DNA from 4 places in the Marinobacter sp. L-80 genome. Region 1 is predicted to be linked to each of the others. Evidence: predicted binding sites of a transcription regulator. Region 1 holds the regulator's gene; each other region holds the start of a gene.
The links. The regulator sigma-54, encoded in region 1, starts transcription at its own class of promoters, with help from an activator protein. The targets are predictions, from matches to a motif close to ANTGGCATNNANNTTGCTNT.

Region 1 (7,688 bases):
ATGCCCGTGGTGTTCACATACAGGTCGGAAAGCTTGGAGAGAGGCTCAAGAAGCTTCTTTTCACTGGTAATGGCTTCCCGGAGGGATGTCCTGTCGTCACTCAGCGGATGCTTTCTGCGGGTGGCATGGAAACGCTGGAGCAATGACTGTTCGTCGGCGTCCAGGAAGATGATCTCAACCGTAACCCCGGTCTCCTGAAGGCGACGGTAGATCTCTTCGAAATTGGCCAACTCTCCGGAAAGGTTGCGGGCATCGATGCTCACCGCCATCTTTCCCAGCCGGCCAGGCTTGGTCTGGCTGGCGGCTTCCCGGGTGAGGGGAAAGAGCAGGCCGATAGGCAGATTGTCGATGCAATAGAATCCGAGGTCTTCAAGCACATGAAGGGCGGTACTCTTGCCCGAGCCAGACCTGCCACTAACGATAATCAGCTTCATGACCACCTTATCTCCACTGCAATGAATATCATCCGCCCGGGGCGGTCATGCGCTGGTACAGCGTGCTTGCGTCCTCGGATTGCCGGAGGCGATCACAGAACGACCGCTCATTGAACTTTTCAGCCAGTTGGCTGAGCAGCTCCAGGTGTTCGCTCGTTGCTTCCTTCGGGACGATCAGGGCGAAAATCAGATCCACCGGCTGATTGTCGATAGCATCGAATTCGACGCTTTCTTCCAGCGTCATCAGCACGCCCACCACGTGATCAAGTCCTTCCAGACGGCAGTGGGGAATGGCGATTCCCTGGCCAATGCCGGTGCTGCCCAGGCGCTCGCGGGAAATCAGGTTGTTGAAGAGCTGGGTCTCGCTGAGCGTGTTGTCCTGATGGTTTATCTGCTCGGCAATAAACTCCAGGGCCCGTTTCTTGCTGGACGCAGCTACCCTGCAGAGGGTGAGCTCCGGAGCAAGAATGTTCTCTATGGTCAGGGATGTGTCGCTCATGGATCGACTGCGTTTCCGTTAAAAAAAAGGCTGCGACACGTTACTCATGTCGCAGCTCGATTAGATGAATTGCATGAAAACAGTCAGTTAGCGAGAGCCGTTTCCGTGCATCCGGTCTACATTCTTTTCCTTGTGCTTGAGGATCTGACGGTCAAGCTTGTCGATCAGGGCATCGATGGCTGCGTACATATCCTCATTTTCTGCCTTTGCGTGAATCTCACCACCAACCACATGCAACGTGGCTTCCGCAATCTGGCGCACCTTTTCCACTTCCAGGGTCACCTGGCAGTTACTGATGTGGTCAAAGTGACGCTCGAGCTTCTCGAACTTCTCTGAAACATAATCCTTCAGTGCGGGAGTCAGTTCTACGTGATGGCCTGAAATATTGAGTTGCATAGGCGTCTCCTGTTGTCATCGTGCCGGCTCCCGGGAGCCGGTCTGGGTGCTGGCGCATTATGCGCCGGCGAATAGTACGTTGCGCCCGGACCCCGGGGTGTTCAGACCAGCCGCTTGCGTTCGTTCGAAGGCGGAATGTGCATGGCCTCCCGGTACTTGGCAACGGTGCGTCGCGCAACCTTGATTCCCTGTTCTCCTAGCATGGCTGCAATTTTACTGTCGCTCAACGGCTTTTTGGGCGTTTCCGCGGCAATCAGCTTTTTGATCATCGCGCGGATCGCCGTGGAAGAACATTCACCGCCTTCGTCAGTGCTGACATGGCTGGAGAAGAAATATTTCAGCTCGAAAATTCCCCGGGGGGTGTGCATGTATTTCTGGGTGGTGACCCGGGAAATCGTGGACTCATGCATCTCAACCGCCTGGGCGATATCAGAGAGGATCAGCGGTTTCATGGCTTCTTCACCCTGATCCAGGAATCCTTGCTGGTGCTCGACAATACGGGTCGCCACTTTCAGCAGGGTTTCATTGCGGCTCTGCAGGCTCTTGATAAACCATTTCGCCTCCTGCAACTGATCCCGCAGGTAGGTGTTGTCGGCACTGCTGTCCGCACGCCTTATAAGAGAAGCATAGCTGGCATTGACCCGGATGCGCGGTGCAATTTCAGGATTCAGCTCAACACGCCAGCGGCCATTGTGTTTGCGAACGATCACGTCCGGAATCACATAATCGGGTTCGGCCCGGTCAATGACATCGCCCGGCCGCGGATTCAGGCCGGTGATCAGCGCCAGGACATCCCGCAACTGGTCTTCTTTCAGGCGGCTGCGGCGCAGCAACTGGGCGTAATCGCGGTTGCCCAGCAGGTTGATGTAATGGGTAATTACAAGGCGTGCCTGGGCCAGCCAGGGTGTTTCCGGCGGCAGCTGGTTGAGCTGGATCAGCAGGCATTCCTGTAGGTCCCGGGCAAACACGCCGGGCGGATCAAAGTGTTGCAGGCGGTGAAGCACGGCTTCCACTTCATCCAGTTCAAGGGGGTCTTCATCGTTCTCATCCAGCAGTCCGGCGTGGATTTCCTCCAGCGGGCTGGTGATATAGCCCCGTTCGTCCACTGCATCCATCAGGGCATGGGCAATGGCCTGGTCCCGTTCACTGAGGTGCGTCAGATTGAGCTGCCATTCCAGGTGATCCTGAAGCGTTTCGGTCGGGGAATTACGGGTTTCGAAATCGTGATCGTTTTCGTCGTCGTTGCGGGCTGCCGGCGCTGGTGCGGACTGGTAGATGTCGTCCCAGGCGGTATCAACCGGCAGATCGTCCGGAATGTTGTCAGGAATCTCGTTCTCCGAGGACCAGTCCGGGCCGTTCTCGGATTCATCCCAGTCGCTGGCCGGTTCCGGGGCAGCTTCAGCGGCGGACTCGGTGGCGTTGGCCTCGCGCTCGTCGTTTTCGCTGGCTGCGTCGGTCTGGTCATCGTCCTCGGAGGTCTCCAGCATGGGGTTGGATTCCAGTGCCTGCTGGATTTCCTGCTGGAGGTCGAGAGTGGAGAGCTGGAGAAGCCGGATCGCCTGTTGCAGCTGGGGCGTCATGGTCAGGCTTTGACCCAGCTTTAACTGTAAGGAGGCTTTCATAACCATGGTTCAGGATCCGTCACTCATCAGCGCGTTGTGTCATAAGTCGTGAAAAAATCTTTATATGCCGGTTACTTGCCGTGATTTTAATTTACCCTAGCAAGTTCTTTGCCGAGTTTACTTGCTACAGATCATCAAAACAATCAGCCATTGGGTGTCAGAGTCTGAATTCGTCGCCGAGATAGACTTCCTTGACCTGCTGGTTGGCCAGGATGGCGTCGGCATTGCCGGAGGCGATGATGTGGCCGCCGGAAACAATGTAGGCATTCTCGCAGATGTCCAGGGTCTCACGCACGTTGTGGTCGGTGATCAAAACGCCAATGCCTTTGTCCCGAAGGTGCCGGATGATGTGTTTGATGTCACTGACGGATATGGGGTCCACACCGGCGAAGGGCTCATCCAGCAGGATGAAAGCCGGCTCCATGGCCAGGGCCCGGGCAATTTCCACCCGTCGCCGCTCACCACCGGACAGGGCCATACCAACGCTGTCCCGTATATGGGTGATGTGGAATTCCTCCAGCAGCTCCTCGAGCTTTTTCTGCCGGTCTGCCTTGGTCAGGCCCTGCCGCGTCTCAAGGATCGCCATGATGTTGTCGCGCACAGACAGTTTGCGGAAAACCGAGGCTTCCTGTGGCAGATAGCCGATGCCTTGGCGGGCCCGACCGTGCATCGGCAGCGGCGTGATATCCCGGCTGTCGATAGTTATCCGCCCGTGATCGGCAGGTACCAGCCCCACGATCATGTAGAAACAGGTGGTTTTCCCGGCGCCGTTGGGGCCTAGCAGTCCAACAATTTCCCCGCTTCGGATTTCCAGGGACACATCGATAACCACTTTTTTCTGTTTGTAACTCTTTGCCAGGTTACTGGCTCTCAGAACTGCCATCGGTTTCCTGTTTGTCAGTGCGTCTGTCGGCGCTTCGCGGCTGGATCACCATTTCTACCCGGCCAGTGCCATCGCCGGTCTCGGCGCCGCCTTCTGCGGTTACAACGCGGCCAGCGGTATCATAGTGAATCACGTCGCCGCGGAACAGGTTGCCATTCTGCTCAATCACCGCTTCCCGTTCAAAGGTCAGCTGGCTGTCGGTGGCGGACCAGGTAATATTCAGGGCGCGGGCGTCGGTTTCACCTCCACCTTCGCGCGCCGGTTGCCTGTATCTTGCGGGGGTTCCGGAGGCCTCGATGCGGCTCAGGCCGTTCTCTGTACGGTACAGGACCACACGCTCCGCGTTCAGGCGGGTATTGCCTTGTTCAAGTTCCACATCGCCGGTGTAAGTGGCAATGCCCTGGCCATCGTCCAGGCGGGCGTTGTCGGCGGTAACCTTGATGGGGATGTCGGAATCAAGGTCGAAAGCCGCCACCGGGCCAGCCATTGCGACTGTCAGCAGGGCGGCCAGCAGGCTCCGGTATCGGTTAGTTTCCGGTTTCATAGCGTCCTTCCACCTGGGAGTTCAGTTCCAGAATCCGCTCGTCAATCCACGCTTTCATGCCCGTGGCCCGGGTTATGCCGGTAACGTCGCGTATTTCTACGGGTGCGTCTGTATATACCATGCCCCGGTCATTATCCAGCGTCAGTGTTGATGTTGTCAGAGTGGCGTCCCGTTCACCAATACTGCGCTGAATCCGGACATTGTCAGTGAGATAGACCAGGTTCTGGTTCTGCAGCAGGCTGCCATTCTCGGCTTCAACAATCCAGGGCAGAACATTGTCGCCGCCATACAGTTCGGCACGGGGAGACTCCATGGTGGCCAGGTTACCTTCTTCAAACTGCTCAATGCGGGGGCTGGAGAACCGGATTTTCAGCTTGCCCGATTCGTCGAATGACGTGTAATTGCCATTGACCACAAAGCCGTCCGGTTCGGCATCGCCCCGCAGTGCGGCTGCCTCATCATCAATGACCGGCGGTTCATCGCTTTGCCAGAGCAAAAAGACCGCGGCCACCACGGTGCCAGCCAGCGCCAGTGTTCGCAGCCAGGGCCTGTCCGGGAGCCAGTTCACGCCTTGAGCTCCAGGTAGGGTGCAAGCGCAGCATCCAGCTTGCCATGGGCAGTCAGCAGCAGGTCGCAGGCTTCTCGCACCGCGCCCTCGCCACCCCGGGTTCGGGTGCAGTAATCGGCATGTTGCTGCACCAGCCAGTAACCATTGGGTACGGTGATTCCCAGCCCGGCAAACCGGAGCGCCGGCAGGTCTGGCAGATCATCACCCATGTAGGCGATGGCCTCAGGGCTGAGATCCATGGTGCTGACCAGTTCCTGCAGGGCCACTTTCTTGTCCTCACGCCCCTGCATCAGATGGGGGATGCCCAGATCCCGCATGCGCTTTTCGGTCAGGGGTGACTTCCGACCGGTAATAACGGCGACAGTAATGCCGGCTGCCATGAGTTGTTTGAGTCCCAGGCCGTCCAGGATGTTGAACGTCTTGAGTTCATCACCGTTGGCGCTGAAGTAAAGCTTGCCATCGCTCATGATGCCGTCCACATCCAGTGCGATCAGTCGAATTTTGGCGGCTTTTTCCAGCAGTGGCTCAGGCCATTGATGCTTCATGTTGAAAAACTCCTCATGGCCCATCAGATGACGCCGGCCCGCAGCAGGTCGTGCATGTTGATGGCGCCGATTAGAGCACCGCTATCGTTCGTCACGGGCAGGGCATTGATCTTCATTTCCTCCATGATATTCAGCGCTTCCGCCGCCAGATGATCAGCCTGGATGGTTTTACCATTCCGCGTCATCACCTCGTTGATGGGCGTATGATGAATATCAACTGACCGGTCCAGAGTCCGGCGCAGGTCACCGTCCGTAAATATGCCGGTAAGCGTGCCTTCCCCGTTTACGACGGTGGTCATACCCAGACCTTTGCGGGAGATTTCAAGGAGAGCGCCGCTCAGGGGTGTGCCCTCGTTAACAACGGGAATCTGATCGCCTGTATGCATGATGTCGGAAACCCGAAGCAGCAGCCGGCGGCCGAGGCTGCCTCCGGGATGGGAGAACGCAAAATCCTCGGCACTGAATCCGCGGGCCTCAAGCAGTGCAACGGCCAGCGCATCCCCCATGACCAGGGTGGCCGTTGTTGAGGAGGTGGGCGCCAGGCCCAGGGGGCAGGCTTCCACCATAACGCTGACGTCCAGGTTGGCGACGGCTTCCCGGGCCAGGGTGGACGTGGCATTGCCGGTCATGCTGATCAGCGGGGCGCCCATACGTTTGATCAGGGGCAGAATCGTGACCACCTCGCTGGTGTTGCCACTGTTGGAAATGGCGATGACAACGTCCTGCGGTGTGATCATCCCCATGTCGCCGTGGCTTGCTTCTCCGGGATGCACGAAAAACGACGGTGTACCGGTGCTGGCAAGGGTGGCCGCTATCTTGTTGCCGATGTGGCCGGATTTTCCCATGCCGGTCACGACAACACGGCCCTTGCAGTTCATGATGACTTCGCAGGCACGGGTGAACTGGTCGTCGATCCGGCTTTCAAGTGCATCAATGGCGTCACGCTCGATGCGAATGGCGCGGATGGCAGAAGATCGGAAATCGTGGGCAGTCTGTTCGGTCATCGGGCTAAGGGCCTGGCTATCGGGACATTGAAAATGTGGGGCAGAGTATACCATTTTCCCCCGGCAACGATGCCCGGTTACAGGAAGTTCAGTCAAACTGATCATTGCTATCAGTACATTTTGCGCTCTTTGGATTGAGCTCCGGCGCTCCATGGCATAATGTAGCGCCTCTTTGAAAGGTAAGGACTATGGATTCACCGGCTTACATATCGCTCAAGGATGTCGTGTTCTCCCGTTCAGGGCGCCGTATCTTCGACGGTGTCAGTCTGGATATTCCCCGCGGCAAAATTACTGCCATTATGGGGCCCAGCGGAACCGGTAAAACCACGCTGCTGCGTCTTATCGGTGGTCAGCTCAAGCCAGATTCCGGCAGTGTCATGGTGGACGGCCACGAGGTGCCAAAGCTCAAACGCAAGGCTCTCTACAGTCTTCGCGAACGGATGGGCATGCTCTTCCAGAGCGGGGCTCTGTTTACCGACCTGACTGTCTTCGAGAACGTTGCCTTTCCGCTCCGTGTGCATACCAAGTTGCCGGAAGACATGATCCGCGACATTGTTTTGATGAAGCTGGAAGCGGTTGGCCTGCGCGGAGCCCGCCAGTTGATGCCTTCGGAGTTGTCCGGGGGGATGACCCGCCGGGTTGCACTGGCCCGTAGTATGGCCCTGGATCCCGAACTGATCATGTACGACGAACCCTTCGCCGGCCAGGATCCGATTGCCATGGGCGTGCTGGTCAAGCTGATACGGGATCTGAACAGCTCCATGGGACTGACCAGTGTGCTGGTCTCCCACGATGTGCCCGAATCCCTGAGCATCTGCCATTACGCCTGCATTATTTCTGATGGCAAGGTAATCGGTGAGGGCACACCGGAGGAGCTCCGGGCGCATCCTTCCGGGAAGGTCCAGCAATTTTTGCAGGGGCAGCCGGATGGCCCGGTGCCGTTCCATTATCCGGCCGAAGGCGCCGCCAGTGACTTCGGCCTGTCGGGAGGTGCCTCTTGATTGACAGAATAGCGGCATTCGGACGCCTGGGGCTGGATATCGTTTCTTCATTCGGTCGTTCCGGTCGTTTTCTGGCGGGCGTTCTGGGCGGTGTTCCCCGCCCGGCAACGGGCTTCCCGCTTCTGATGAAACAGATTTATGCCGTTGGGGTGCTCTCTCTGGCCATTGTTGTGGTGTCGGGCCTGTTTATCG
Region 2 (7,688 bases), on a different contig from region 1:
CCGGTCCGGCGGTTTGGTGGTGTTGGTGCTTATCGCTGGCCTGGCCTTGTCAGCCTGGGTTACGGATCTGCTCTGGCTTTTTGTCGCCGTGGCCCTCGTGTTTGTGGCTGCCGGGATCCTTGCACCGAGATTGATTGCCTGGCTTGCGGATTGGCGGTCCGGGCACGACCGGAATCTGCAGGCCCGCTGGCGCCATCGGGAGCTATCAGTGCTGGCGCGGCGTCTGGCACTGCCATTGGTCGCTCTGCAGTTCGCCATGGCCATGGTTCTGGCGGTTCAGGCTCTGGTGACGACCTTTGAAAGTACATTTGATCGATGGCTCGCGCAGAGACTGGAGGCGGATTATTACATTGAAGTTCCTGAGTCAGCGGATGCGACCCTCGCGGTGGACTGGCTCGCTGAGCAACCGGAACTCGCAGCGTCTGGCCTGTGGCACCGGGTGATTCGCGGCCGTGCAACTTTGCCGGGCAACGGGGATGAGGCAGGCACAGAGGTGGACGTCTTTGCCATCGGCCCTGTAGGCCCACTGGTGACCGATTGGCAGTTGCTTGAGTCAGCGTCACGGCCCTGGCAGCGACTGCAGCAGGGCCAGGGAGTGATGGTGAATGAACAGCTGGCGCGCAGGCAGAATGTACAGGTCGGCCAGTCCCTGGAGGTAACCCTCGGAAGCGGTTCGTTCGAGTTTCCCGTGCTGGCCACCTACCCGGACTACGGTCGCCCCGCTGGCGAAATCCTGATTCATCCTTCGGTGCTTCCTGAAGACTTCGCAACCGGTTTCCAGAGCCTGTCGGTATCGCCCGGAAATCTCGACATCGAGGAAGTGACCGGTGGATTAAAGCGGGTATGGCAGGTGGATGAGCTGACGGTCCGGGACAACCGGGCTATTGAAGAACTCGCCACGGCCATCTTTGACCAGACCTTCCTGCTGACCCGGGCCATGACTACCCTGACCCTGATACTGGCGGCCATTGCACTGTTGATGATGGGCTGGGTCTTCTTCTCCACCCGGGCCTGGTATTTCCGGCTTTTGGTCGTCTGGGGACTATCCGTGCGACAAGCATCGGCCCAACTGATCCGGCTGTCAGTGTCGTTGACCGCTGCAATTACCCTGCTGGCCCTGCCGCTTGGCATCTGGCTGACCTTGGTTCTGGTGCATCGCATCAACCCCATCGCGTTCGGCTGGTCCCTGCCCATGGCGGTCTATCCCCGGTTCTGGCTGGAGCTTGGGGTGCTGAGTCTGCTGATTGGCCTCAGCATCGGCCTGCTGATGATGCGCCAGTTGAAATCACCAACGGTTGCCCCTGTGAACGCCAACGCGCTGGCGGGAGGTGAGCGATGAGACGCTGGATACTGATGTTGTCCATCGTGGTTCTGGCCGGTTGTTCGGAGTCACAACAAGAAGCAGGGTTCGCCGGACTGGCGGGTGTCGCAGAAAACGACGCCGAAGTGCCCTTCCTTCAGCCCGGGCCGGGCGACCGCCTGATATTTCCCGATGATTTCGGCCCGCACCCGCAACACCGGATCGAATGGTGGTATCTGACCGCCAATTTGAGGACTGAAGAAGGTGAGCCGTTGGGCCTGCAATGGACCCAGTTCCGCCAAGCCATTACGCCCAGACCGGCAGATGCTGAACCTCCTGAGGCAGCCGACTGGCCCCTGGAAGCGGCCTGGATGGCCCATGCCGCGGTGAGCTTTGATGCCCGGCACTACTTTGCAGAGAAACTGGCCCGGGGCGATGTCGGCCATGCCGGCGCACAGGCGCAGCCACTGGCCGTCTGGCTGGACGACTGGCAGCTTGAGGCAACATCCGAAAGCGAGTCATGGCGGTTGCAGCTGGCGGCGGATGGCTGGTCCTACGACTTGTCCCTCTCGATCAATGGCAAGCCTGTTGCGCACGGTGATAACGGCTTCAGTGCCAAATCCGCCGATGGTGAGGGTTCGATGTATTTCAGTCTGGTGGACCTGCACATCGAGGGTACTGTCACGCTGGGTAATGAGACACTTGAGGTTGCGGGCAAGGGCTGGTTCGACCGGGAGTGGAGTAGTCAGTTTCTCAAATCGGGCCAGCAGGGCTGGGACTGGTTTGCGCTGCACCTGGAGTCGGGTGACAAATTGATGGCTTTCCAGCTCCGCGAGGAGGACGGCGGTTTTCGTTCCGGAACCTGGATTCCGGAGGATGGCGAGCCCGTAGCGCTTCAGCCCAGTCAGCTTCGCATTCGCCCGGAGGAACCAGACGCCCGGGGCTTTCCCCGCCTTTGGCGTCTGGAGGTTCCGGATTATGGGGTGAGCCTTGAAATTTCGGCTCCCCCTGGAAACTACCTGAATGACGGGCTTTACCCTTATTGGGAAAGCCCTGTCACCGTCGCCGGCAGCCACTCTGGCGAGGGCTACATGGAATTGACCGGCTACGGCGACTGAACACTCAGTGCTTATTCGACCGCGGTTGCCCCGATCCGGTGGATGCTCAGGTCCGCCCCGTTGAACTCTTCTTCTTCGGTCAGACGCAGTCCGGAAATGGCGTTGATAACCCCATAGACAATCAGACCGCCCACAAAGGCCACCACCACGCCGGCCACCGAGCCGATGATCTGGGACATCAGGCTGACGCCGCCGAGACCACCGAGTGCCTCCTGGCCAAAGATGCCGCAGGCAATCGCGCCCCAGACACCACAGACACCGTGCAGGGGCCAGACACCCAGGACATCGTCCAGGCGCTCGATCTTGGCCTGGGCCCACTCGAACAAATACACGAAGATGGCGCCGGCGACGCCGCCCGTTACCAGGGCACCCACCGGGTGCATCAGATCAGAGCCGGCACATACCGCCACCAGCCCTGCTAGCGGACCGTTGTGGATAAAGCCCGGGTCCTTGCGGCCCAGCAGCATGGACACCAGGATGCCGCCGACCATGGCCATCAGGCTGTTTACGGCCACCAGGCCGCTGATGCCGTCCAGGGTCTGGGCGGACATGACGTTGAAGCCGAACCAGCCGACGGTCAGGATCCAGGCGCCCAGGGCCAGGAAGGGAATGTTGGAGGGGGCAAAAGCCACCACCTTGCCGTTACGGTAGCGCCCATTTCGTGCACCGAGGACCAGAACGGCCGCCAGGGCTATCCAGCCGCCCACTGCATGCACTACAACGGAGCCGGCGAAGTCGTGAAAGGGCGCACCAAACTGGTTCTCCAGCCAGCCCTGGAAGCCATAGTTGCCGTTCCAGATCAGCCCCTCAAAGAAGGGATAGATAAAGGCAACAATCAGGCCAGAGGCAATCAGCATCGGATAGAACTTTGCCCGTTCAGCGATACCACCGGAGACAATCGCGGGAATGGCTGCGGCGAAGGTCATCAGGAAGAAAAACTTCACCAGATCATAGCCGTTGGCGGCGGTGAGCTCGGCGGCACCGCTCATGAAATGGCTGCCGTAGGCAATGTAGTAGCCGATGAAGAAATAGGCCACGGCAGAGATGCCAAAGTCGGTCATGATCTTCACCAGGGCGTTGACCTGGTTCTTGTGGCGAACGGTGCCTACTTCCAGAAAAGCAAAGCCGGCATGCATGGCCAGCACCATAATGGCGCCGATGAGGATGAACAGCGTGTTGGCGCTTTCAGTCAGGGTGTGTACTGCACTCGTGATGTCCACGGGTTTTCGCTCCTGATGTTGTGTGTCCGGCCTCTAGCGGGCCGCTTTACGTTGAAATGTGCATTGATGAGGTGCAGCTAAAGCAAGAGCTGTTCCAAAATAATGCATTTCAAGCGCGGAAGGGCAGTTGGGTGGTTCTGGACAGATGTGGGAGACGTGTTTTAGAGCCAAAGTGCACTAGCATTGTGCGTTTTGGTGTCGGGCGCACCAAAATAGAGTGCGCTTACCAGCTGATTTCGTTTGATGTCGAGCTGTCGGATTCGATCCCGAGTGCCGACTGGTCATCGTCCGATTCGGACTGGATCAGTTCCCGGAGGCGAACCTCCTGTTCCTGCATCGGGCCGGAGAGATCAATGATGATTTCCACGCGCCGGTTCTTGGCCCGGTTTTCTGCTGAGCTATTCGGAACTCTGGGTTCGGTATCCGCCAGTCCGGTGACGGAAAGTCGCGTGGGTTCAACCTGGTCCCGGGCGACCAGCACGTTGGCCACCGCGGCGGCCCGGGCAGCCGACAGATCCCAGTTGCTGTAGAAGCGGTCGGTACGGATAGGCACGTTGTCGGTGTGGCCCTCAATGGTCAGGTCGCCGGGGATGCCCTCAATAACCTCGGCCATGTCCAGCAACAGGCCCTCAAATTCCCAGGTCAGCTGAGCCGAACCTGAGGGAAACGAACCTTTTTCTTCCACCCGGATCACGATCCGCCGCTGATCCTCGCTTACATTGATGCGCCCATCGGCGATCGCCGGCTCCAGCACCTTGAGGATTTCGTCCATGGTTTCCTGCAGCTGCTCTTCCATGGCAGCCTCCACGGCCATGTCGGTGGGGCTTTTCAGGGTCTGCAGCTCGGGGGCTTCCTCTGTGGTGGTCTGTTTGACCTCGTTGACCACGGTAGGCTCGGGCGGTGCGGGAGAAAACTTGTCGAAAATGGGGCTGGTACCCTTGGGTATTTCCAGGGCCGGCACGTCCCGCTGAACGCCGAAGGCTTTGGAGAGTTCACCGGCGATCTGCTTGAACTTCTGGGCATCAATCTCCGAGAAGGACAGCAGCAACACGAAGAAGCACATCAGCAGGGACATGAGATCGGCGAAGGTAACTACCCACGCCGGAATCCCCGGTTTTTCCTCTTCAGGCAATTCATCCATGGTCAGGCGCCTTCAGCTGCAGCCGCTTTCTCGCGTTCCTTGGGGGGCAGGTAGCTCGACAGCATCTGCTCGATGATCCGGGGATTGGTGCCTTCCTGAATGGCCACCAGGGCATCAATGTACAGCGACTGCATGCGCGCTTCCTCGGTCATCCGCAGGGAGAGCTTGTCGGCAATCGGAGTCGCGATCATGGTGGCAATCATGGCGCCATACAGTGTGGTCAACAGTGCGACCGCCATGGCCGGGCCGATGGACTTCGGGTCTTCCATGTTCGACAGCATCTGAACCAGACCAATCAGCGTGCCGATCATGCCCATGGCCGGCGCCACATCGGCCATGGCCGTGAATACCTTGGCGCCAGAACGGTTGTGGTCGAGGGTCATCAGGCGCTCCTTGTTCAAGAGCTCCTTGATGGTCTTGCCGTCCTGACCGTCCACCAGCATCTGTATACCCTGGGCCAGGAACGGGCTGCTGATCTCTCTATCCTCCAGCCCAAGAACGCCCTCTTTGCGGGCCACGTTGGCGATATCCACCAACTCTTCAATGCTGGCCTGGGTTTCCGGCAGCTTGAACTTGAAGGCCCGGGCGGCCGCTTTGAAGGCGCCAAGAAACTGGGCGACGCTGAACTTGGCCAACACCACGAACATGGTGCCACCCACGACAATCAGCAACGAGGCAGGGTTGATAAATACAGAAGGTGAAACACCAAGAATAACGGCGGATGCAATCAGCAGAATAGCGCCGGCAAGACCGATGAGAGTGGCTAAATCCACGACAACTCCAGATTTGATTCAGGTGTTCCTACAGCAGGGGCGGGAGAATACCGTCAGTTCAGAAATTAATCAATTCGCACTGACCCGGTTTTCAGATTCTTCCTGATGTTCCTTCCACGCAGCGTAGCGGAGCAGATCGGATTCTACCAGTTTCAGACACAGGGCCACGACGCCGGCATCGTCGATAAATCCGAAGCCGAACAAAAGGTCGGGAATGACATCCAGCGGGTTCAGCACGTACAGGAGTGCCCCTGCCACTGCCGCGATTGTCTTCCAGGGTACGCTCCGGTAATTGCCGTACCAGTAGTCGCGGATCATGGAAAACATCAGCTTGATGTCGCCGCTGAAGCGTGCCAGCTTGCCGCTACCCTTCACCTTTTCTTCAATCGCGCGCTGTCTTTCAAGCAGAGTCTCAAGGTCGGACCGGTGTACCTTGCTGGCCTCGGCATCGAGTTGCTCCCGGGCATCTTTCTGGTTGAACACTGCCATTGCGTTGGTTCCTTGCTTGTTACCTGAGTGTTCATGATCGCGCAGCCATGCCGGCAATGCCAATGGTGCGACGCTTACCGATGCTTGTACTGGGTCGGGCAATAGCCCCGACTCACCCCTTCGGGCCGCAACTGGCGGTGTTTGGTGCTGCGTCCGGTTACCCGCTTGCGCCAGAGCCGGAAGCTTGAAGTCTTCAGCTCACGTCGCATCAGGCGGATGACGTCTTTCTCCTGAAGGCCATAGAGGGCTTCGATGGCCTCGAAGGGTGTGTGATCTTCCCAGGCCATCTCGATAATGCGGGAGAGGTCTGCAGAGTCGAATTGCGCGGACATGGGGTGCTCTCGGTTTTGTTCAGGTTTCCGGAGATTACGTCCGCATCGGCCGCTCGTCTCACCCGCATCGGTTTATTGATAATGCTTGTGCAGCCGGGCCGGGATCTGGGCGAGCTGTTTGTCCACCAGTGAGCGCACGGCTCTGGAAATGGGCCGGGTATCCAGGCCCGGCTCGACCACGTTCAGCAGATAGGCAACCGCCTCTGCTGTGGCCAGGTGTTGCTTGCCCGGGGCCTTTCGGATGGCGTAGGCAGACGCCGGAGGTTCCGCCAAATGGAAGCGGGGCAGCGCCGCCAGGGCAGGATTCTGATGCAGGATCTTTGCGGCCTTACGCCAGGTTCCGTCCAGAATGATCCAGTGATGGATGTCATGGAGGTTTGCGCATTCGAGCGTGTCGCTGCCGGGACCGGGGAACAGCAGCGCGGAATGTCCGGCTTCTGTGTGTGGATTGAAGCCGGCCTGGTCAAAATCGTCTGGCGTCTCGCCCTGGAAAACGTCGACTCTGGCGAGGCATTGGGCCAGTATGCGCACGGTACCCTTGGGGTGACCCACCTCGGTTGGGTGTTGAAGGACCGAAACCCGGGTACTGTTCGGCACCGGGGCACAGGCTTCACAGACACAGATATTCAGGTGCATGCCGCAATCGGCACAGATCGGCCTGGGCAACGCCTGTTACCCCACAAAAATACGTTTTGCCAACCCGGCGCCGCGCCAGCCCTGGATGGCCAGGGTGCTGACCAGCCCACCAATCATCGCGCCCACCACGCCGCAGGTAAGGATGTCCTGGCCGGTGAGATAGAGCCCGGGAATGTCGGTTTTCGGTTTCAGCCAGTCCTGTTCGAAGCGCTCAGGGTTGTGGTCCAGACCGTAGAGCTCGCCCCGACCATAGCGGCAGAACCAGGCGGTAGACAGCGGCGTGGAGGTCTCCACGTAATCCACTTTGCCCCGAAGCTGCGGGAGTTTCTCGTACATCACTTCCAGCAATTGGTCGGTAATTTTCTGCTTAAGGACCTCATAGTCTTCCCCGCGCTTGCCCCAGGTAGTGTCCTGCCAGGGCTCGAACATCTCCCAGGTGGTTGGTGCGACAATCTCTATGGTGGAGGTGCCAGGCCAGCGGTTCTGGTAGTCCGGGTCCTTGGCTGCCGGGAAGGAAATATACACCACCGGAAACTCGGTGTTTTCCGGATCATCCAGGAACTGTTGCACGTTGCTGTCGTGATCGGCGCTCGGGTAGATCCAGAAATTGGTGCGCGGCAGCCCGAGCGCTTCCGGAGTTCCTTTCAGGCCGATGTAGAGCCCGATATGGGGCATGGAG
Region 3 (7,688 bases), 170 kb from region 1:
CCGCTTTCAGGGGTTTCTGGGAAACGAGCCCGAGCCTGAACTTTCCGGCCGACTGACCCGCATGGTGGGCCTTACCCTCGAATGTGTCGGCTGCCCCATGGTGGTCGGTGACCGCTGTGTCATTTTTGGCCAGAACACCGGTAATGTTGAGGCGGAAGTGGTGGGCTTTGAGGACGACCGGGTGTATCTGATGCCCCTGACAGCAATCGAGGGGCTCAAGCCCGGTGCCAGGGTTGTGCCTCTGTCTGCCGCAAGCCGGGTGCCGGTTGGCCCCCAGCTGCTTGGCCGGGTGGTCGATGGCAGTGGCGAGCCCCTGGACGGAAAAGGCCCCTTGCAGGCCGAAGCCCGCGTGGCGCTCACCGGCGATATTATCAACCCGCTGAACCGCGCCCCGGTGCGGCAGTCGATGGATGTGGGTATACGGGCGATCAATGCGTTGATGACCGTCGGCCAGGGGCAGCGCCTGGGTCTGTTTGCCGGCAGTGGCGTGGGCAAGAGTATGTTGCTGGGCATGATGACCCGCTTTACCGATGCCGACATCACCGTGGTGGGCCTGATTGGTGAGCGGGGCCGCGAGGTAAAGGAGTTTATCGAAGACATCCTGGGCGAAGAGGGCCTTTCCCGCTCGGTGGTGGTGGCCGCGCCCGCGGACGATTCGCCACTGATGCGGTTGCGCGCCGCCATGCTGACCACCCGGATTGCCGAGTATTACCGGGATCAGGGCAAACGCGTGCTCCTGTTGATGGATTCCCTGACCCGTTACGCCCAGGCCCAGCGGGAAATTGCCCTGGCCGTGGGTGAGCCGCCGGCGACCAAAGGCTACCCGCCCTCGGTATTTGCCAAACTGCCCCAGTTGGTGGAGCGAACCGGCAATGGTCGCCCCGGAGGTGGTTCTATCACGGCGTTCTACACTGTACTAACCGAAGGCGATGACCAGCAGGATCCGATTGCAGACGCTGCCCGGGCGATTCTGGATGGCCACATCGTACTCTCCCGCCGGCTTGCCGAAGAGGGACACTACCCCGCCATTGATGTGGAAGCGTCGATCAGCCGGGTGATGCCGCAGGTAACCGAGACCGAACATTTTTCCAGGGCCCAGCGATTCAAGCAGGTGTACTCACGGTACCAGCAGGCCCGGGATCTGATCTCTGTGGGCGCTTACGTGAAGGGTTCCGATCCCGAGACCGATTTTGCCATCACTCACATCGGTAATATGCGCCAGTTCCTGCAGCAGGGCCTGAATGAGAGTGCACCACTGAAGGAAAGTGTTGACCAGTTGCTGGCGGTGGTGCCAGAGCGTCGATCCCCCGATCGGCGTAAGTCGGCCGTGCCGAATCCGGCAGCTGGCGGCGGAGGTGATGCCTGATGCTGCGTTCCCGGCGTCTGGAAGTGGTTCTTTCCCTGGAGGAGCGCAAGGAGCTGGAAGCCCTGGAGCGAATGGGAGAGGCCAGGAAGCTGGCGGAGCAGCAGCGCGAACAGGTCCAGAACCTGAATCGCTACCAGCAGGAGTACCGGGATCAGATTCGCAACAGCCAACAGGGGATTGTGCAGGTGTCCAGGCTCCAGGCGTGGCAGGCCTTTATTGCGCAACTGGATCAGGTAATCCGGCAGCAACAGACGCAGCTGGAGCAGGCGGAAAAGGTCTTCGAGGCGCGCAAAAAGGAATGGCAGCACGCCTGGGAGCGCCGGCGGGGCATGGAAAAATACATAGAAACCTGCCGCCAGCAGGAGCAGAGGGAGCAGGATCTCCGGGAACAGAAGCTTTCGGATGAGGCCGCGGGGCGGGCTTTTAACCAACGTCGACGCTGAATCTTGCTCCGCATCAAGCAAATACAGATGCAAAATCAGACCACTCAGCTATCCTTACCGGATGTAGGGCTGGTAGAACACGCCGGTCAAATGCTGCTCTTGATAGCCCGGGAGGTTTTGGAATGCCGATCCAGACGCGCCGCGATGATGACGGTCAGACTCTTGTTATCAGGATAGAGGGGCGTTTCGACTTCAGCACCCATCAGGCGTTCCGTGATGCCTACGAGCACGGTGATCCGAACATCCGGAATTACATTGTGGATCTGTCTGACACCACCTACCTGGATAGCTCGGCGCTGGGAATGCTGTTGTTACTCCGTGATTATGCCGGAGGTGACAGCGCAGGAATCGTCATCGAAAACTGCAATAACGATGTCCGTCGTATCCTTTCAATCTCCAATTTCGAGCAACTTTTCAATATCCGCTGATGCTCGCGGACTGCCGGAGTACTCATGGATGATTCCGTTGCAGAACATAGCCGTCCCCTGAGAATACTGATCGCTGACGATTCAGACAGCGATCGCCTGATCCTCAAAACACTGCTGAAGCGACTGGGGCACGAAGTCCTTGATGTGGCAAACGGGCTGGACGCGGTCTCTGTTTTCCAGCGGGAGGCGCCGGATCTGGTGCTGCTGGATGCCCTTATGCCGGTCATGGATGGCATGGAAGCAGCCCGTCAGATCAAGCTCCTGGCTGGTGAACGGCTGGTTCCCCTGATTTTTCTGACCTCCCTCTCTGAAGCTGGTGCCCTGGCCCGATGCCTGGAGGCCGGTGGCGATGACTTCCTGGGAAAGCCCTATAACCGGATCATCATTGAAGCCAAGATCAAGGCTTTCAACCGAATGCGATTGATGCACCGGACCCTATCGGATCAGCGGGATCTCATTCGTGAGCGCAACCGACAACTTACCGAAGAGCAGGAAATCGCCAAACGGGTCTTCGATAACGTGGCTCATTCCGGCTGCCTGGATGCCTCCAATATTCGTTATCACGCTTCGCCCCTGTCCATTTTCAATGGTGATGTGTTGTTTGCCTCGCCCCGGCCGGCGGGCGGGATGCTGATCTTCATGGGGGATTTCACCGGCCATGGTCTGCCGGCTGCCATCGGCGCCATGCCTGTAGCCGAGATCTTCTACGGCATGGCCAATAAGGGTTTTAACGGCCAGGACGTGTTGCGCGAGATCAACCAGAAACTCAAACGGATTCTGCCGACGGGCATGTTCTGCTGTGGCGCCATGATTGAGGCGGATTTCAAACTTAATCAGTTGCAGATCTGGAACGGCGGTCTGCCGGATGGCTGGCTGATCCGGACCACCGGAGAACTCCTGGCATTGCCATCGCGGCATCTTCCCCTCGGTATCCTTGCGCCGGATCAGTTCAATGCCGATTTCGAGAGGGTTGGTGCCGCCCCTGGCGACAGAGTGCTGATGATGACCGACGGCTTTCTGGAATCTGCCGACAGCGCCGGCAACGTGTTCGGTGAGCAGGGCGTTACCGGCACGCTTGACCGGCTGGACGATGGGGACCATCCGTTCGATGCCATGATGTCCGCGGTTCACCGGTTCACCGGCAACTTTGAGGATGGCGATGACCTGACGCTCTGTTGTCTGGAAATGATGGACGAGGCGGGGCTGGCTACCCTGCCAGATCGTGCCGCACCGTCTGCTCTTGCCGGGCCGGCGGAATGGCGCTGCAGCTATGAAATCCGGGAAAGGACCCTCGGAGAGTTCAGTCCCCTGCCTCTGTTGCTTCATATCTGTATGGAGGTGCCGGGTCTTCGACGGAAGAGCGGCGAAATCTATACCCTGCTGGCGGAACTCTACAACAACGCGCTGGAGCACGGTGTTCTGGAACTCCCGTCAGAATGGAAGCACTCACCGGAGGGCTTTGGCCGCTACTACGCGGAGCGCAATCGGCGCCTGGCCAACGTGGAGGGTCACTACATCCGGTTCACACTGCACCATTCCCTGAAACCGGATGGAGGTCGGCTTCGTGTTATCTGTGAGGACAGCGGCCAGGGGTTTGATTTTCACAATCATCCCAGCGTGGCCCCCGGTAATTCCCCAACCATGAGCGGGCGCTATGCAGGGCGGGGCCTGCTGCTGTTGAAACGTCTGGCGGAGACCATCAGGTTTCATGAACAGGGCAATCATGTTGAAATTGTCTACGATTGGCAGTTCGCCCGTACAGCGGAGAATCGAGATGACTGATAAACCACACCTGGACGAGGAGGCACTGGCTGAGCTTCGAGACGTCATGGAGGACGAATTCGAAGTGCTGATACAGACCTATGTTGCAGATTCCCGCGACAGGATTCGGGGATTGCAAGAAGCCCTGAGGGCTGACGATAGTGACGCCTTTGCCAAGACGGCCCATAGCTTCAAGGGCAGTTGTATCAATATTGGCGCCCCACGACTTGGCGATCTCTGCCTGAGGGCGGAAATCGCAGGAAAGGAATCCCGGCTGGACGATGCCTCGGGATTACTGGATGACATCGCCCGGGAATTCGAACAGGTAATCGCAGGCCTGGATGGCTTGATGGTGGGGTGAATCAGGTCTATTCAGGCCGTTTGTCAGGCGAAGCAGGTGTGCGCTGGCATCACAATTGCTTTGTCCTTCGCATTGAGTGGATTAACCGCCCATGCACCGGCCAGGTCCGGCAAGGTGAGGGCGACAATGCGATAAAAGCGGCAAGAGGTTGCCATGGCCCAGATGGTTCTTCCCCAAACCCCCGCGCCCGGGACGCAACAAGATCCCGGCCCGTCAAAATCCGGAGCCAGCCGGGATCCGGCTGACAGGAAAAGCGATTTCGACTCTGTCTCCCAGGCTGAGCAAAAGCGGCTCGATCGCCAGAGGGCGGATCGGAACGCTGAGGCCAGATCTGCCGATGAATCCCGGGCGACCCAGGACACTTCTTCAGAGACGAAAACGGAAGCAAACGCGAACGCTGATCCAAAGGGTGGCGAAAAAGCCGACGCTGCCACGGATGCTGAATCACGGGACGCGGACTGGGCCGCTGTAGCAGGTGATGGCAAATCAGAGCCGACGGCGCTTCCCCTTACCTTTGTCGAGTTGCAGTCCTGGCTGAATCCAAAAGCCGGAGGTGCCGGTGAGTCCGCCATGTCAGCTACAATGCCGGGAGTCGGCGTCAATGCAGCCAACGGTGTTTCGGGCCAAGCGAATTCCGTTGCCGGATTGTTCAGTGGCCTTCTCACAGGGGCCTCGGGTCAGAAAGCTCAGTCCGGATCCGGCGGTGTTTCCGGCGATGCGACACTGACAGATGTCATGAAGGCCTCAGTGCTCACCGACTCCGGCCGCAATGCGGATTCCGGCTCGTTGATCAATTCTGGCCGCTTCCAGTCCGCCATGGATCTGGTGTCCCAGCAAGCGGCCAATAATGCCAATGGGGCAGCAAAACTGACGGCCGAGAACGCTGCGCCATTACGAGGTTATGCTACGTCCATTGATGTGCCGGTAGGCCATGCAGAGTGGGGCGACAAACTGGTGGGCAAGCTCAGCTGGCTGACTGCCCGTAACATGTCGGTTGCCGAAATCCACCTGACACCACCGGACATGGGCCCCATGGAGGTCAAGGTCCGGGTGCAGAACGAGCAGGCGAGTATTACGGTCCATTCGGCCAATCCCGTGGTCCGTGACCAGCTTGAACTGCATTCCCACCGGCTCAGGGATATGCTGGGTGAGCAGGGAATGTCGTTGGCAGGCTTCGATGTTTCCGATTCGCCTCGCCAGCAGACCGGCGAGCAGGGCACCGGAAACGATAATGGCTCCGGTGGCGGTTCGGCATCGCTGGTCGCTGGCGATCAGGACGATGAAGGCATCAGCTCCGGCAGCCTTGATCTCAGCTGGAAAGGCGAAGTAGACATCTTCGCCTGATACCCTTCGATATTCTCTTCCAATCTCCTTTGCCCATCCTTCCCGGCAACGCTAAACTGCTGTTCTGAACGGGAAGGTTGGGTGTTCTGGCCCGCCCTTTGCATCCAATCCTGAAAAGTCGCGGAAAATTGCTCCCCGTGACGGATTTCTGGCAAAGCGAACATTATGGCTGAAAATAACGAATCTGAAGCGGCTCCTGCCAAGAAGGGAAAACTGAAACTGATCATCATGCTGGTTGTGGTGGTGATCCTGGCCATTGTGCTGTCTGTGGTGGGTACCCTGTGGTTCCTGGGCGGCGGTCTTCCGGGCATGGGGGAGGAAGAGGGTGACGCAACCGAGGTTGCAGAGGAAACCTTTATTCCCAGCAGCTACTACCAGATGGAAAAAGCCATCGTTACCACGGTTCAGGCTGAGGGTCGCCAACGCTACGCCCAGGCTTATCTGGCGCTGGAGTCCACCGATCCACAGGCGCTTGAAGCTGCCAAGCTGCACATGCCTCTCATTCGAAGCCAGCTGGTGACAGTCCTTGGTAGCAGTAACTTCAACGAGCTGCAGACGCCCGAGGGCCGCAGTGGCCTGGCCGAGCGGATGCTGACCACGGTGAATCAGGTTCTGGAGCAGGAAGGCGAGCCCGCCATCAAACGGGTGTTATTCAGAAATTTTGTCGTGCAATAGCGCACGGGCCAAGGTACTTCACGGGCAGGACTACGTATGCAGGACTTGTTGTCACAGGATGAAATCGATGCCCTCCTCCACGGGGTGGATGACGGTGACATTGATACCTATGAAGAGACTGACGATACCGGCATAAAGAACTACGACCTTGCCAGTCAGGACCGCATCGTTCGGGGCCGGATGCCGACCCTGGAGATGATCAACGAGCGCTTTGCCCGTTACACCCGGATCAGCCTGTTCAACCTGATGCGTCGCAACGCCGATGTCTCCACCGGAGGCGTCCAGATCATGAAATTCGGCGAGTATATCCACACCCTGTACGTGCCCACCAGCCTGAACCTGTGCAAAGTCCGCCCGTTGCGCGGCACTTCGCTGTTCGTGCTGGATGCCAAGCTGGTCTTCAAACTGGTGGACAACTTCTTCGGTGGGGAGGGGCGGCACGCCAAGATCGAGGGTCGCGAGTTCACCCCGACCGAGACCCGCATCGTGCAGATGGTTCTGGATCAGGTGTTCCACGATATGAAGGAAGCCTGGCACGCGGTCCTCAAGGTGGATTTCGAGTACCTGAGCTCAGAAGTGAACCCGGCCATGGCCAACATCGTCAGCCCCAGTGAGGTGGTCGTGGTCAGCACCTTCCACATTGAACTCGACGGCGGCGGCGGTGAGCTGCATTTTGCCTTGCCCTATTCCATGATCGAGCCCATCCGCGACGTGCTCGATGCCGGGGTTCAGAGTGATATTGACGATGTTGATGAGCGCTGGGTGAACGCGCTCCAGGAAGACATCAAAGAGGTCAACGTTCCGATCAACACGACGGTCTGTCGCCGTCGGATCTCGTTGCGGGACATCGCCAAGATGAAAGCCGGTGACATTATCCCGGTGGAGGTGCCCGAGCATTTGACGGTCACCGCCAACGGCATCCCCGTTTACAAGGCAACTCTGGGGACCCGTGACGGGAAACTGGCACTGCGGATTCATGAGCGGGCATCAAGGCCCAAGGTAAAGAAACAATTGAAGGTGGGACGCAATGGCTGACGACGACAAGAAAGACGAGCAGGAGCTCAGCGAAGATGAAAAGCTGGCTGCCGAGTGGGAAGCCGCCATGGAAGAGTCCGGGGATGAGGGCGAACGCGAGGACGAGTGGGCCGCTGCGATGGCTGAGGCCGGCGAGGCCGAGGATGATGTTCAGGCTGCCCCCATGGAGGAGTTTGAAACCGGAAGCGAACCCACGAAAGGGGGAGGCCCGGCTCCGGATATCGACGTTATTCTCGATATTCCGGTCACCATTTCCATGGAAGTGGGCAACACTG
Region 4 (7,688 bases), on a different contig from region 1:
CCGGCTGTCGGACGGCACCTGTTACCCGAACCCGGTCTGTGAATTCATGACTGCCCATGGAGGTAACAACAACACTGACTTGCGGCTCACGGATATATTCTGAGAGCGAGATCCGGATATCGTTGGCGAGCTGTTCCGGCGTCCGGCCGCTGGCCTGTACATCACCTACCAGGGGGACGGAAATCTTGCCATCGGGACGCACGGGAACTGCGATGCTTAGATCCTCGTTGCGCCAAACCGAAACGCGGACCACATCGGTGGCTCCCAGGATGTACTGATCCACACTGTCCCGGCTTTCCAGCGCGAGCGCTCTCTGGATCTGTTCGGGCGATGAGGCCGTTTGTGTGGCACACCCCGTTGCCAACGCTACCGCCAGGAAAGAGATGATTGCCCCTTTCAAAAATGTCTTCCGTGCCATGGTTTCCTCTCTTCTTCCAATTCGTCTTATTGAAACTTCAAATGGCGCATCCATCGAAAATCCGCCGGGTCACCGTGATCCTTTTTTGAACAATACCACCTCTACTGTCTGAATTATAATCAACAAGTCCAGTAACAGGCTTTGATTTTTAATGTAATAAAGGTCGTAGCTGAGCTTTTCTCGAGTGTCTTCTTCGTTATCCGCGTAAGCAAAACAAAGCTGCGCCCAGCCAGTCAGACCGGGCTTCACCCGATGCCGTTCACTGTAAAACGGAATTTTTTCAGAGAGCTGCTGAACGAAGACAGGGCGTTCTGGCCGGGGACCAACAAACGCCATGCTGCCGTTCAACACATTAAAAATTTGGGGCAGCTCGTCGATTCTTACTTTGCGAATAAAGGCGCCCACCTTCGTAACCCGAGCATCGTTCTTCTGGGCCCAGACGGCACCATTTTTTTCGGCATCGGTAATCATCGAGCGGAATTTATGGACATTGAAGATCCGGCCATTAAGCCCTACGCGCTCCTGGCTGTAAAAAACCGGTGCTTTCAGGCCGTCCTCCAGTTTGATGGCGATAATCGTCAGGATCATCAAAGGCAGTGAGGCGATGAGCAATGTCAGCGCCGCGAGCATATCCAGGGAACGCTTACCAAAACCGAATACCGAAGAAACCGTAAACCCATCCGAGAAAACGAGCCAGCCGCGGGTAACCATTTCCAAAGCGACCTTGCGGCTCTCTCGCTCATAGAAACTTACCCCGTCGACTATCTTTACACCCTCCATTTTACACTCCAGGAGGTCCTCCATTGGGAGGCCCTTTCGACGGTCGTTGACCGCCACCACGATTTCATGAACCGTGTTGTCCACCACATGCTCGTGGAGCGAACCGCTCAGCCTCAACAGGTACTTGTCCTCGACTTCAATGGGCTCGTCTGCAATCGGCACGAACCCAGTAAGGATGAAACCTTTGCGATTAAACGGTGTGCGCAAATCCTCATGAATTTGCCGGGCACGGAAACCCGCACCGAGTACCAGGACTTTCCGTTTGAAGGTTTCTTTGCCAACCACTGCAAAGAAGATCAGCCTTGCCGCTCCCAGCATAAATACGGAGAACACGGCCGCAGTAGTGAGAACCCCGCTACTGCCCAGATACCAGAGCCAATCAGACGACAACAGATAAGCAAAACCACAGAAAGGTATCCCGAGAATCACGCACAAAATAGTGCGGAGCATCATCCCTGACATGCCCTCTTCCAGGCGGGACTGGTGGACGCCAAGGGCAACCATGACAACAAGATTCAGAATGCCGAATGTTACCGCTGAAGGCAGCACCAGCCAAAAGTTGTCAAGAAAGAATGATAAGTCGCCGAAATATCTAAAGAAGGCGGATAGTGCGAACGAAAATCCGAGTACAAGAAAATCGATCAATCCAAGGATCAGGTAGGGTACGTGAAGGTAATGTCGAAACAACCTGACGTGGGCCACGCCAACTCCTTTTGCTGTTCACATTCAGAAGAACGCATCCCATGCGTCAAACACAACGTTACGTGATCAGCAGTGTACTGCAATTTCGATTATCTGCAACGGTCAGACGCCTCCATGGCACCTGTATAAAAAGCTGACAGCCCCGGCATCCTTATCCGAAGCTGTCAGTGTTTTCTTGCCTGCTCAGATCAGGCTTGCTTGCGACGGCGAGCAGCCAGGCCCAAGCCTGCAAGACCAAGGCCGAAGAGAGCCAGGGTGCCGGGTTCAGGAACGGCTTTTACGTCATTAATACCAACGACCAGATCGTTGAAATCATTATCACCGCCAAGCACATCCTCAAAAGCTACCAGCAGTTGGCTGCCAAGAATTTCGGTGTCGCCCGAGTAGCCATGCACGTCGTAGATCAACGCCATGTCTTCATTATTGGCATTCATAGTCGCATCTGAGTAGAAGCGCTTGCCGTCCCTTTCGAGATAGAAACCGAAGTAACGCCCAATTTCAGCTGTTGTTGAGCCCACCGAAACAGTCCCGGCAGCAAGATCGAACTCAAGGCTTCGGCTCTTGATGGGCGAGTCTGTACCAGTGAACACTTCAAGGATGTTGTTGCTGGACGCTGCATTAGGGTCAAACAGGTTCATATCGTAAATGCCGAAAGAATTCCTGGAATCGAAACCAGCGAACTCGAAGATCAAAAACGCGGTAGCGTTATCGATTGCGCTGTCTGTATCGATTAATTCGGCATAAGCAGCGCCAGTGTCGGTGTATTCACCCGGAGCTATATCATTGAAAAGCGTGTTACCGCCGTCATCTTTGAGATCGACCAGATCTGTCGGGATTGCGTGGGCCAGACCAGCAACGCTGGCAAGTAAACCCGTGGCTATGATTTTCTTTACTGCATTCATCTTTGTTTTCTCCGTCCTTGTGGATACTGCATGGACACTCATGCAGAAATAATGCCAGAACGGTAAATTCATATATTTCAGTGCCTTATACTCACCAAAAACTAGAGCTGTAAATTTTTTCGACTCCACCGATGTCAAATAACCACCCTGCAGACCGGGCGCCCTCCCTCCTTTGATGTCAACGTTCTTTGAGGTGGGGATGTGGATCCTCAACCGACTGGCATTGCGATTTGTCGGGAAAATTTACAGCCAAGCACGCAGATCATCCCCGCTTTTCCTCTAGGTGCCTGTTTTGTCGATCATCCTTAGCTTTGGCATAGAGCGTGCTGAGTAAAACGTGCCACACCACTCGACTTTTTGGAGAAGATCATGAAAAAGGAAATTATACGCAAAGCAGTTGGGGGAGTTTTCTTAACTCTGGGTATGCTTGCCCTGGCAGGAACTGCTCATGCAGGCCCCGTGACGTTCACTTTCCAGAATCCCGGAGCAGACCTTCCGACCAACAGTTACACAACTGGCGGTACCTGCAACGGCACCAATATTTCAGGTTCGGATCTTTGTGAAACAGAATTAGGGGCGGGCCTCGACTATTCGAAATCCGGGTTGGACCTCAGCGCGACGGCGAACAATACGAATGGAGATGCGTTCCTGATGCAGGACCTGTCGCCCTCCAATTCCGGGCTCGCTGTCATTTCACCAGGCGATAGCAGTTCAGATGACCAGGTTCAGGTCGCCACCGGCGAGTCGATTCTGTTCACTTTCGGGCAGCGCGTGAATCTACTGGGCTTCGACTTCAATGACGGAAGCGACTCGGATTGCGGTACAGCAGGAAGCGAGGGTCCTTGTGGATATTTCGACTTGTTTGTCGACGGTGTATTCGAGGCTAACTATGCTGCCGTGGATGACTGGAGCTTCCCCACTGTAATCAGTGGAACAACCTTCAGAGTCGCGCATACTGGCCCTGAAAACGGCGGATTTGCCATTGGCTCGGTCACCGCAGAGGTTCCGGAACCTGGCACATTAGCTCTGCTGGGTCTTGGTCTTCTCGGTCTCGGCGCCAGCTACCGTCGCCGGAGCTGAATCAAGCCGAACTGCCTAGAGTGAAAACGGCTCCTTTGGGAGCCGTTTTCATGTGTGTATCTCAAAGTATTGTTAAGCTCGACTTGGGCCCGGGTCAGTTTTTAAGCCCACCGACCGATTAGATTACAAAAAGCCCGACAAACTCCTGCACGGCCAGGTTCTCTAGCGTCTCCTGGTCCTTACAGAAACCATAGATCTGTTCACACCGCTGGCCGTTAAACCGTGTCGCCAAGTTATTCCGGAATTTATCCGTCAACAGCGGAATGCCGTCCTTCCTGCGACGACGATGGCCAATGGGATATTCAACTGCCACCTGGCCGGTGCTGCTGCCATCCTTAAAGAAAACCTGAATGGCATTGGCTATGGAGCGTTTGTCTTCTTCCAGGTACTCCCGGGTGTATCGCTCATCTTCAACCACCTCCATTTTCTCACGCAATTGATCGATAACCGGATTTTCCGCGTGAAAGCCGTCTTCGTAATGCTCCGCTTTGAGATTGCCAAAAATCAGAGGCACGGCGGTCATGTATTGCAGGCAATGATCCCGATCCGCGGCATTGGCCAAATCGCCCTGTTTGGAAATAATCCGAATCGCCGATTCGTGGGTGGTGATCACGATGCGGCCGATCTCATCCAATCGGTCTTTGACTTGCGGATGCAAAGTAACCGCCGCTTCAGCCGCCGTCTGGGCATGAAATTCAGCCGGGAAGGAAATCTTGAACAGGATATTCTCCATCACGTAGGAGCCAAACTCCTGTGGTAAAGAAAACTGACGCTTGTGCTCAGGCTTCAGCTTTTGATCCTTGTTGGTTTTGCTGAACAGTACGTCATAGAAGCCCCACTGCGGCGCAGTTAACGCGCTGGGGATACCCATCTCACCGCGCATGGCGATATCGGCAAGCCTCACAGCCCTCGATGTGGCATCACCTGCCGCCCAGGACTTTCGGGAGCCTGCATTGGGAGCATGGCGGTAGGTTCGTAAAGACTGCCCGTCTACCCAGGCGTGAGACAGCGCAGACAGCATCTGTGCACGGTTGGCGCCCATGAGTTTTGCTGAAACAGCGGTTGAAGCGACCTTGACCAGCACGACATGATCCAGCCCCACGCGGTTGAAGGAGTTTTCCAGCGCCAGAACGCCCTGGATTTCATGGGCCATGATCATGGCTTCCAACACAGCCCGCATGGTTAAAGGTTCTTTGCCCTCGGCAACACGCTTCTGCGACAAATGGTCGGCCACGGCCAGAATAGCGCCCAAGTTGTCTGAGGGGTGGCCCCACTCAGCCGCAAGCCAGGTGTCGTTGTAATCCAGCCAGCGGACGATGCAACCGATATCCCAGGCAGCTTTTACCGGGTCCAGCCGGTAAGGCGTTCCGGGTACTCTCGAGCCATGTGGAACCGCCGTACCCTTGACGAACGGACCGAGATGTTTGGTGCATTCGGGGAACCTTAAAGCCAGAAGCCCGCAGCCGATGGTATCCATCAGGCAATAACGGGCGGTATTCCAGGCTTCTTCACTGTTTATTTCATAGGTAAGAACGTAGTCCGCGATTTTCTGCAGGACTTCATCGTAGTCGGGGCGTTCGTTGAGATCGAATGTGGAGCTCATAATGTTTCTCCCAAAAGAATTGCTATGCCTAGAGCCTAGCTCACACACATTGGGAGACAAGGCACCTGGAATGCGCACCAGGTGCCTATCAGAAAGAGCTTTTACATTGGCCGATGCAAGGGCAATTTCCTAATGCCGAATATACCCGTCAAACCAAGAGCAAAAAGAGCCAACGTGCCCGGCTCTGGCACATCGACCACCAACGGCTTCACGCTGAGCTCGACGTAATCAAACGCCGTATATGGCTCGTTTGGTGCGTCGAAGTTTACGCCGAGAACACCATTCCATACACTATCGCCATCACTGAAAACATCATAAAAATCGAGTTTCGCGAAAGCGCCCTGGATCAAACCATCGTTCGGACCGTTGTTTTGCGAAGTCACCCCCAGAGTTTCTTTTCCCGACGCATAAATAAACTCTATGTTCGCCGGCTGGACATCATAATCGGCGAATACCATATTAAAGAAGATATCGGTACCGACCGTAATGTCTGCTTTATCCACTTCAAAAAGAAATGAAAAACCCGGTTGATTCGGCAGAGTACTGGATAGACCTGAAGGGAAGACACCTCCACTGCCGGAGGTACCCGTGTTGGCGTTATAAACCTGCTCACTTGCAGAAGAGCTGTCGTAGCTGGTTGAGAGGCTGATATCAGTGAATGTTGCGCCAGTCGTTCCTTTATCTGTGAATCCGGCACCATTAATGGATTCGCCGTTTCTGTTGTCGAAATCATCTCCCGAACCAGTGGCTACAGTGTTATCACCATTCATGCTTGGAAGAACATCATTCGGGCCAAGGTGACCATCAGAATTTCGGTCAGCAGTGCCGCCGTCACCCGTCAAATCGGCGAAATTGGGATCAGCGTCATAGCCAAAACCATCATTATCGCCAATCCGGATCTCGGTGAACGGGGCAGCCGATGCGACACCTCCAATTGTGCTCATTACCGCCGCTGCTAGAATCTTTTTAGTGAAACGAGTCATGATCACTTACTCCCTGTTTCCTGTTCAGGACATCCGATTAATTTCGGGTCCATCATCGGAGCCGCGTGGAAGGATTGGGTTTTCGAAATCCATCCATCGTCAGTTAAAAATGCAAAACCAATGCCGGTTGTCGGAATTTTCCCAAGGTTTCATTTTTAATTCAGGTAGTTACAAATTATATTCAGTGACAGCCTGGTGTATTCCGCCTGACTGGAAGAAAGCGCAATGTAAAGGTTTTTGACGGTAATTCTGCGACTGAGGGATACACTGCAGTAATAGACAAAGCTCTCTACTGAACGCCAATATCTTCAACGCTATCGTGAGGATAATGGCGTCAAAACCGGATAAAACACCAAGTTTACCGCCTTTCCAGAGCTCATTAATATCGCGTTAGCGATCTGTCAAAGGTATATCCTAAAAAAGCCATTCGGTCTGCAGGCCGAATGGCTTTATGGAACCCTGATCCAAGCAGCCCTAGAGACAGCAATCCAATCGTTCCAGACTCTGGAACTGGTGTAGGCGTTACGATTACGCCTCCCTCCTGCTCGAAACCTGCATATTGCACGTTTGCCTGAGAGTAGTTGTAGAAACGAAACTGGCCGGACGAAAACGTTGCATCATTGACCGTTATATTCCATAGCTCATAGTCCGTAAAACTACTTCAACCCTTTCCAGTTCCGCCCTGGTACTTTTTGATTGTCATACCTTGCGGGGCCGAGGCACCCTCATAGTCTTGGTTACCCTGTTTCCAGTCGAACATGTAAAAATTGCTGGAGTTCTACTCCTTGTTTAGGGCGCGCACAATTACTGCCATGAATCCAACTGTATGAATCCCAAGTTGACCCTAATGGAGACGCAAGAAAAGTGCCTTTTTTAATCGAGAGTTATTTTTCTTTATATTACATTCAGTTAGGGCACGAAAACACTGGAACTTCGTTTCTTGATAGAGGCGGCACCAAAAAGTGTATATTTTTCTGACGAAACAGCACTCGGACTGATACCTCGGATTGTAGGAACAAAAAAGCCGAAGTTATTAAACTCCGGCTCAAATGGTTAACGCAGTCTACACTTTGCAATCAAATCTTGTCGCCAGGCACCCTGACCCAACCTTCCATCAAAACCCGCGCACTGCGGCTCATGATGGCTTTGGTTGCCGACTTGAGCTTTAAATAGCCGGTGTTATAAAAAAACATCACTCCAGCAAATCGTCGATATCAACC

Region 2: AC13E3_RS11685 (ammonium transporter) is a predicted target of sigma-54. The motif match lies at 3,718-3,737, and genes of this name have one in related genera.
Region 3: AC13E3_RS21175 (flagellar hook-length control protein FliK) is a predicted target of sigma-54. The motif match lies at 4,402-4,421, and genes of this name have one in related genera.
Region 4: AC13E3_RS19460 (PEP-CTERM sorting domain-containing protein) is a predicted target of sigma-54. The motif match lies at 3,113-3,132, and genes of this name have one in related genera.

Annotation. Positions count from the first base shown of each region.
Region 1 is NZ_JBSXOI010000077.1:522,503-530,190, reverse strand. Features, by position in the region: gene rapZ (RNase adapter RapZ) at 1-434, opposite strand, end outside; gene ptsN (PTS IIA-like nitrogen regulatory protein PtsN) at 463-933, opposite strand; gene hpf (ribosome hibernation promoting factor) at 1,021-1,329, opposite strand; gene AC13E3_RS22065 (RNA polymerase factor sigma-54) at 1,431-2,957, opposite strand; gene lptB (LPS export ABC transporter ATP-binding protein) at 3,109-3,834, opposite strand; gene lptA (lipopolysaccharide transport periplasmic protein LptA) at 3,812-4,378, opposite strand; gene lptC (LPS export ABC transporter periplasmic protein LptC) at 4,362-4,946, opposite strand; gene AC13E3_RS22045 (KdsC family phosphatase) at 4,943-5,491, opposite strand; gene AC13E3_RS22040 (KpsF/GutQ family sugar-phosphate isomerase) at 5,515-6,495, opposite strand; gene AC13E3_RS22035 (ABC transporter ATP-binding protein) at 6,684-7,496, shown strand; gene mlaE (lipid asymmetry maintenance ABC transporter permease subunit MlaE) at 7,493-7,688, shown strand, end outside.
Region 2 is NZ_JBSXOI010000067.1:169,624-177,311, forward strand. Features, by position in the region: gene AC13E3_RS11675 (ABC transporter permease) at 1-1,339, shown strand, start outside; gene AC13E3_RS11680 (lipocalin-like domain-containing protein) at 1,336-2,418, shown strand; gene AC13E3_RS11685 (ammonium transporter) at 2,430-3,638, opposite strand; gene AC13E3_RS11690 (flagellar motor protein MotB) at 3,862-4,779, opposite strand; gene pomA (flagellar motor protein PomA) at 4,782-5,552, opposite strand; gene AC13E3_RS11700 (YkvA family protein) at 5,622-6,041, opposite strand; gene AC13E3_RS11705 (TIGR03643 family protein) at 6,116-6,373, opposite strand; gene AC13E3_RS11710 (tRNA-uridine aminocarboxypropyltransferase) at 6,446-7,039, opposite strand; gene AC13E3_RS11715 (phytoene desaturase family protein) at 7,046-7,688, opposite strand, start outside.
Region 3 is NZ_JBSXOI010000077.1:347,999-355,686, reverse strand. Features, by position in the region: gene fliI (flagellar protein export ATPase FliI) at 1-1,366, shown strand, start outside; gene fliJ (flagellar export protein FliJ) at 1,366-1,809, shown strand; gene AC13E3_RS21190 (STAS domain-containing protein) at 1,932-2,237, shown strand; gene AC13E3_RS21185 (PP2C family protein-serine/threonine phosphatase) at 2,262-4,019, shown strand; gene AC13E3_RS21180 (Hpt domain-containing protein) at 4,012-4,359, shown strand; gene AC13E3_RS21175 (flagellar hook-length control protein FliK) at 4,513-5,703, shown strand; gene AC13E3_RS21170 (flagellar basal body-associated FliL family protein) at 5,869-6,378, shown strand; gene fliM (flagellar motor switch protein FliM) at 6,415-7,413, shown strand; gene fliN (flagellar motor switch protein FliN) at 7,406-7,688, shown strand, end outside.
Region 4 is NZ_JBSXOI010000076.1:181,040-188,727, forward strand. Features, by position in the region: gene AC13E3_RS19445 (XrtA/PEP-CTERM system exopolysaccharide export protein) at 1-418, opposite strand, end outside; gene AC13E3_RS19450 (TIGR03013 family XrtA/PEP-CTERM system glycosyltransferase) at 488-1,900, opposite strand; gene AC13E3_RS19455 (PEP-CTERM sorting domain-containing protein) at 2,089-2,802, opposite strand; gene AC13E3_RS19460 (PEP-CTERM sorting domain-containing protein) at 3,172-3,882, shown strand; gene prpD (2-methylcitrate dehydratase) at 4,001-5,485, opposite strand; gene AC13E3_RS19470 (PEP-CTERM sorting domain-containing protein) at 5,587-6,468, opposite strand; gene AC13E3_RS19475 (helix-turn-helix domain-containing protein) at 7,661-7,688, opposite strand, start outside.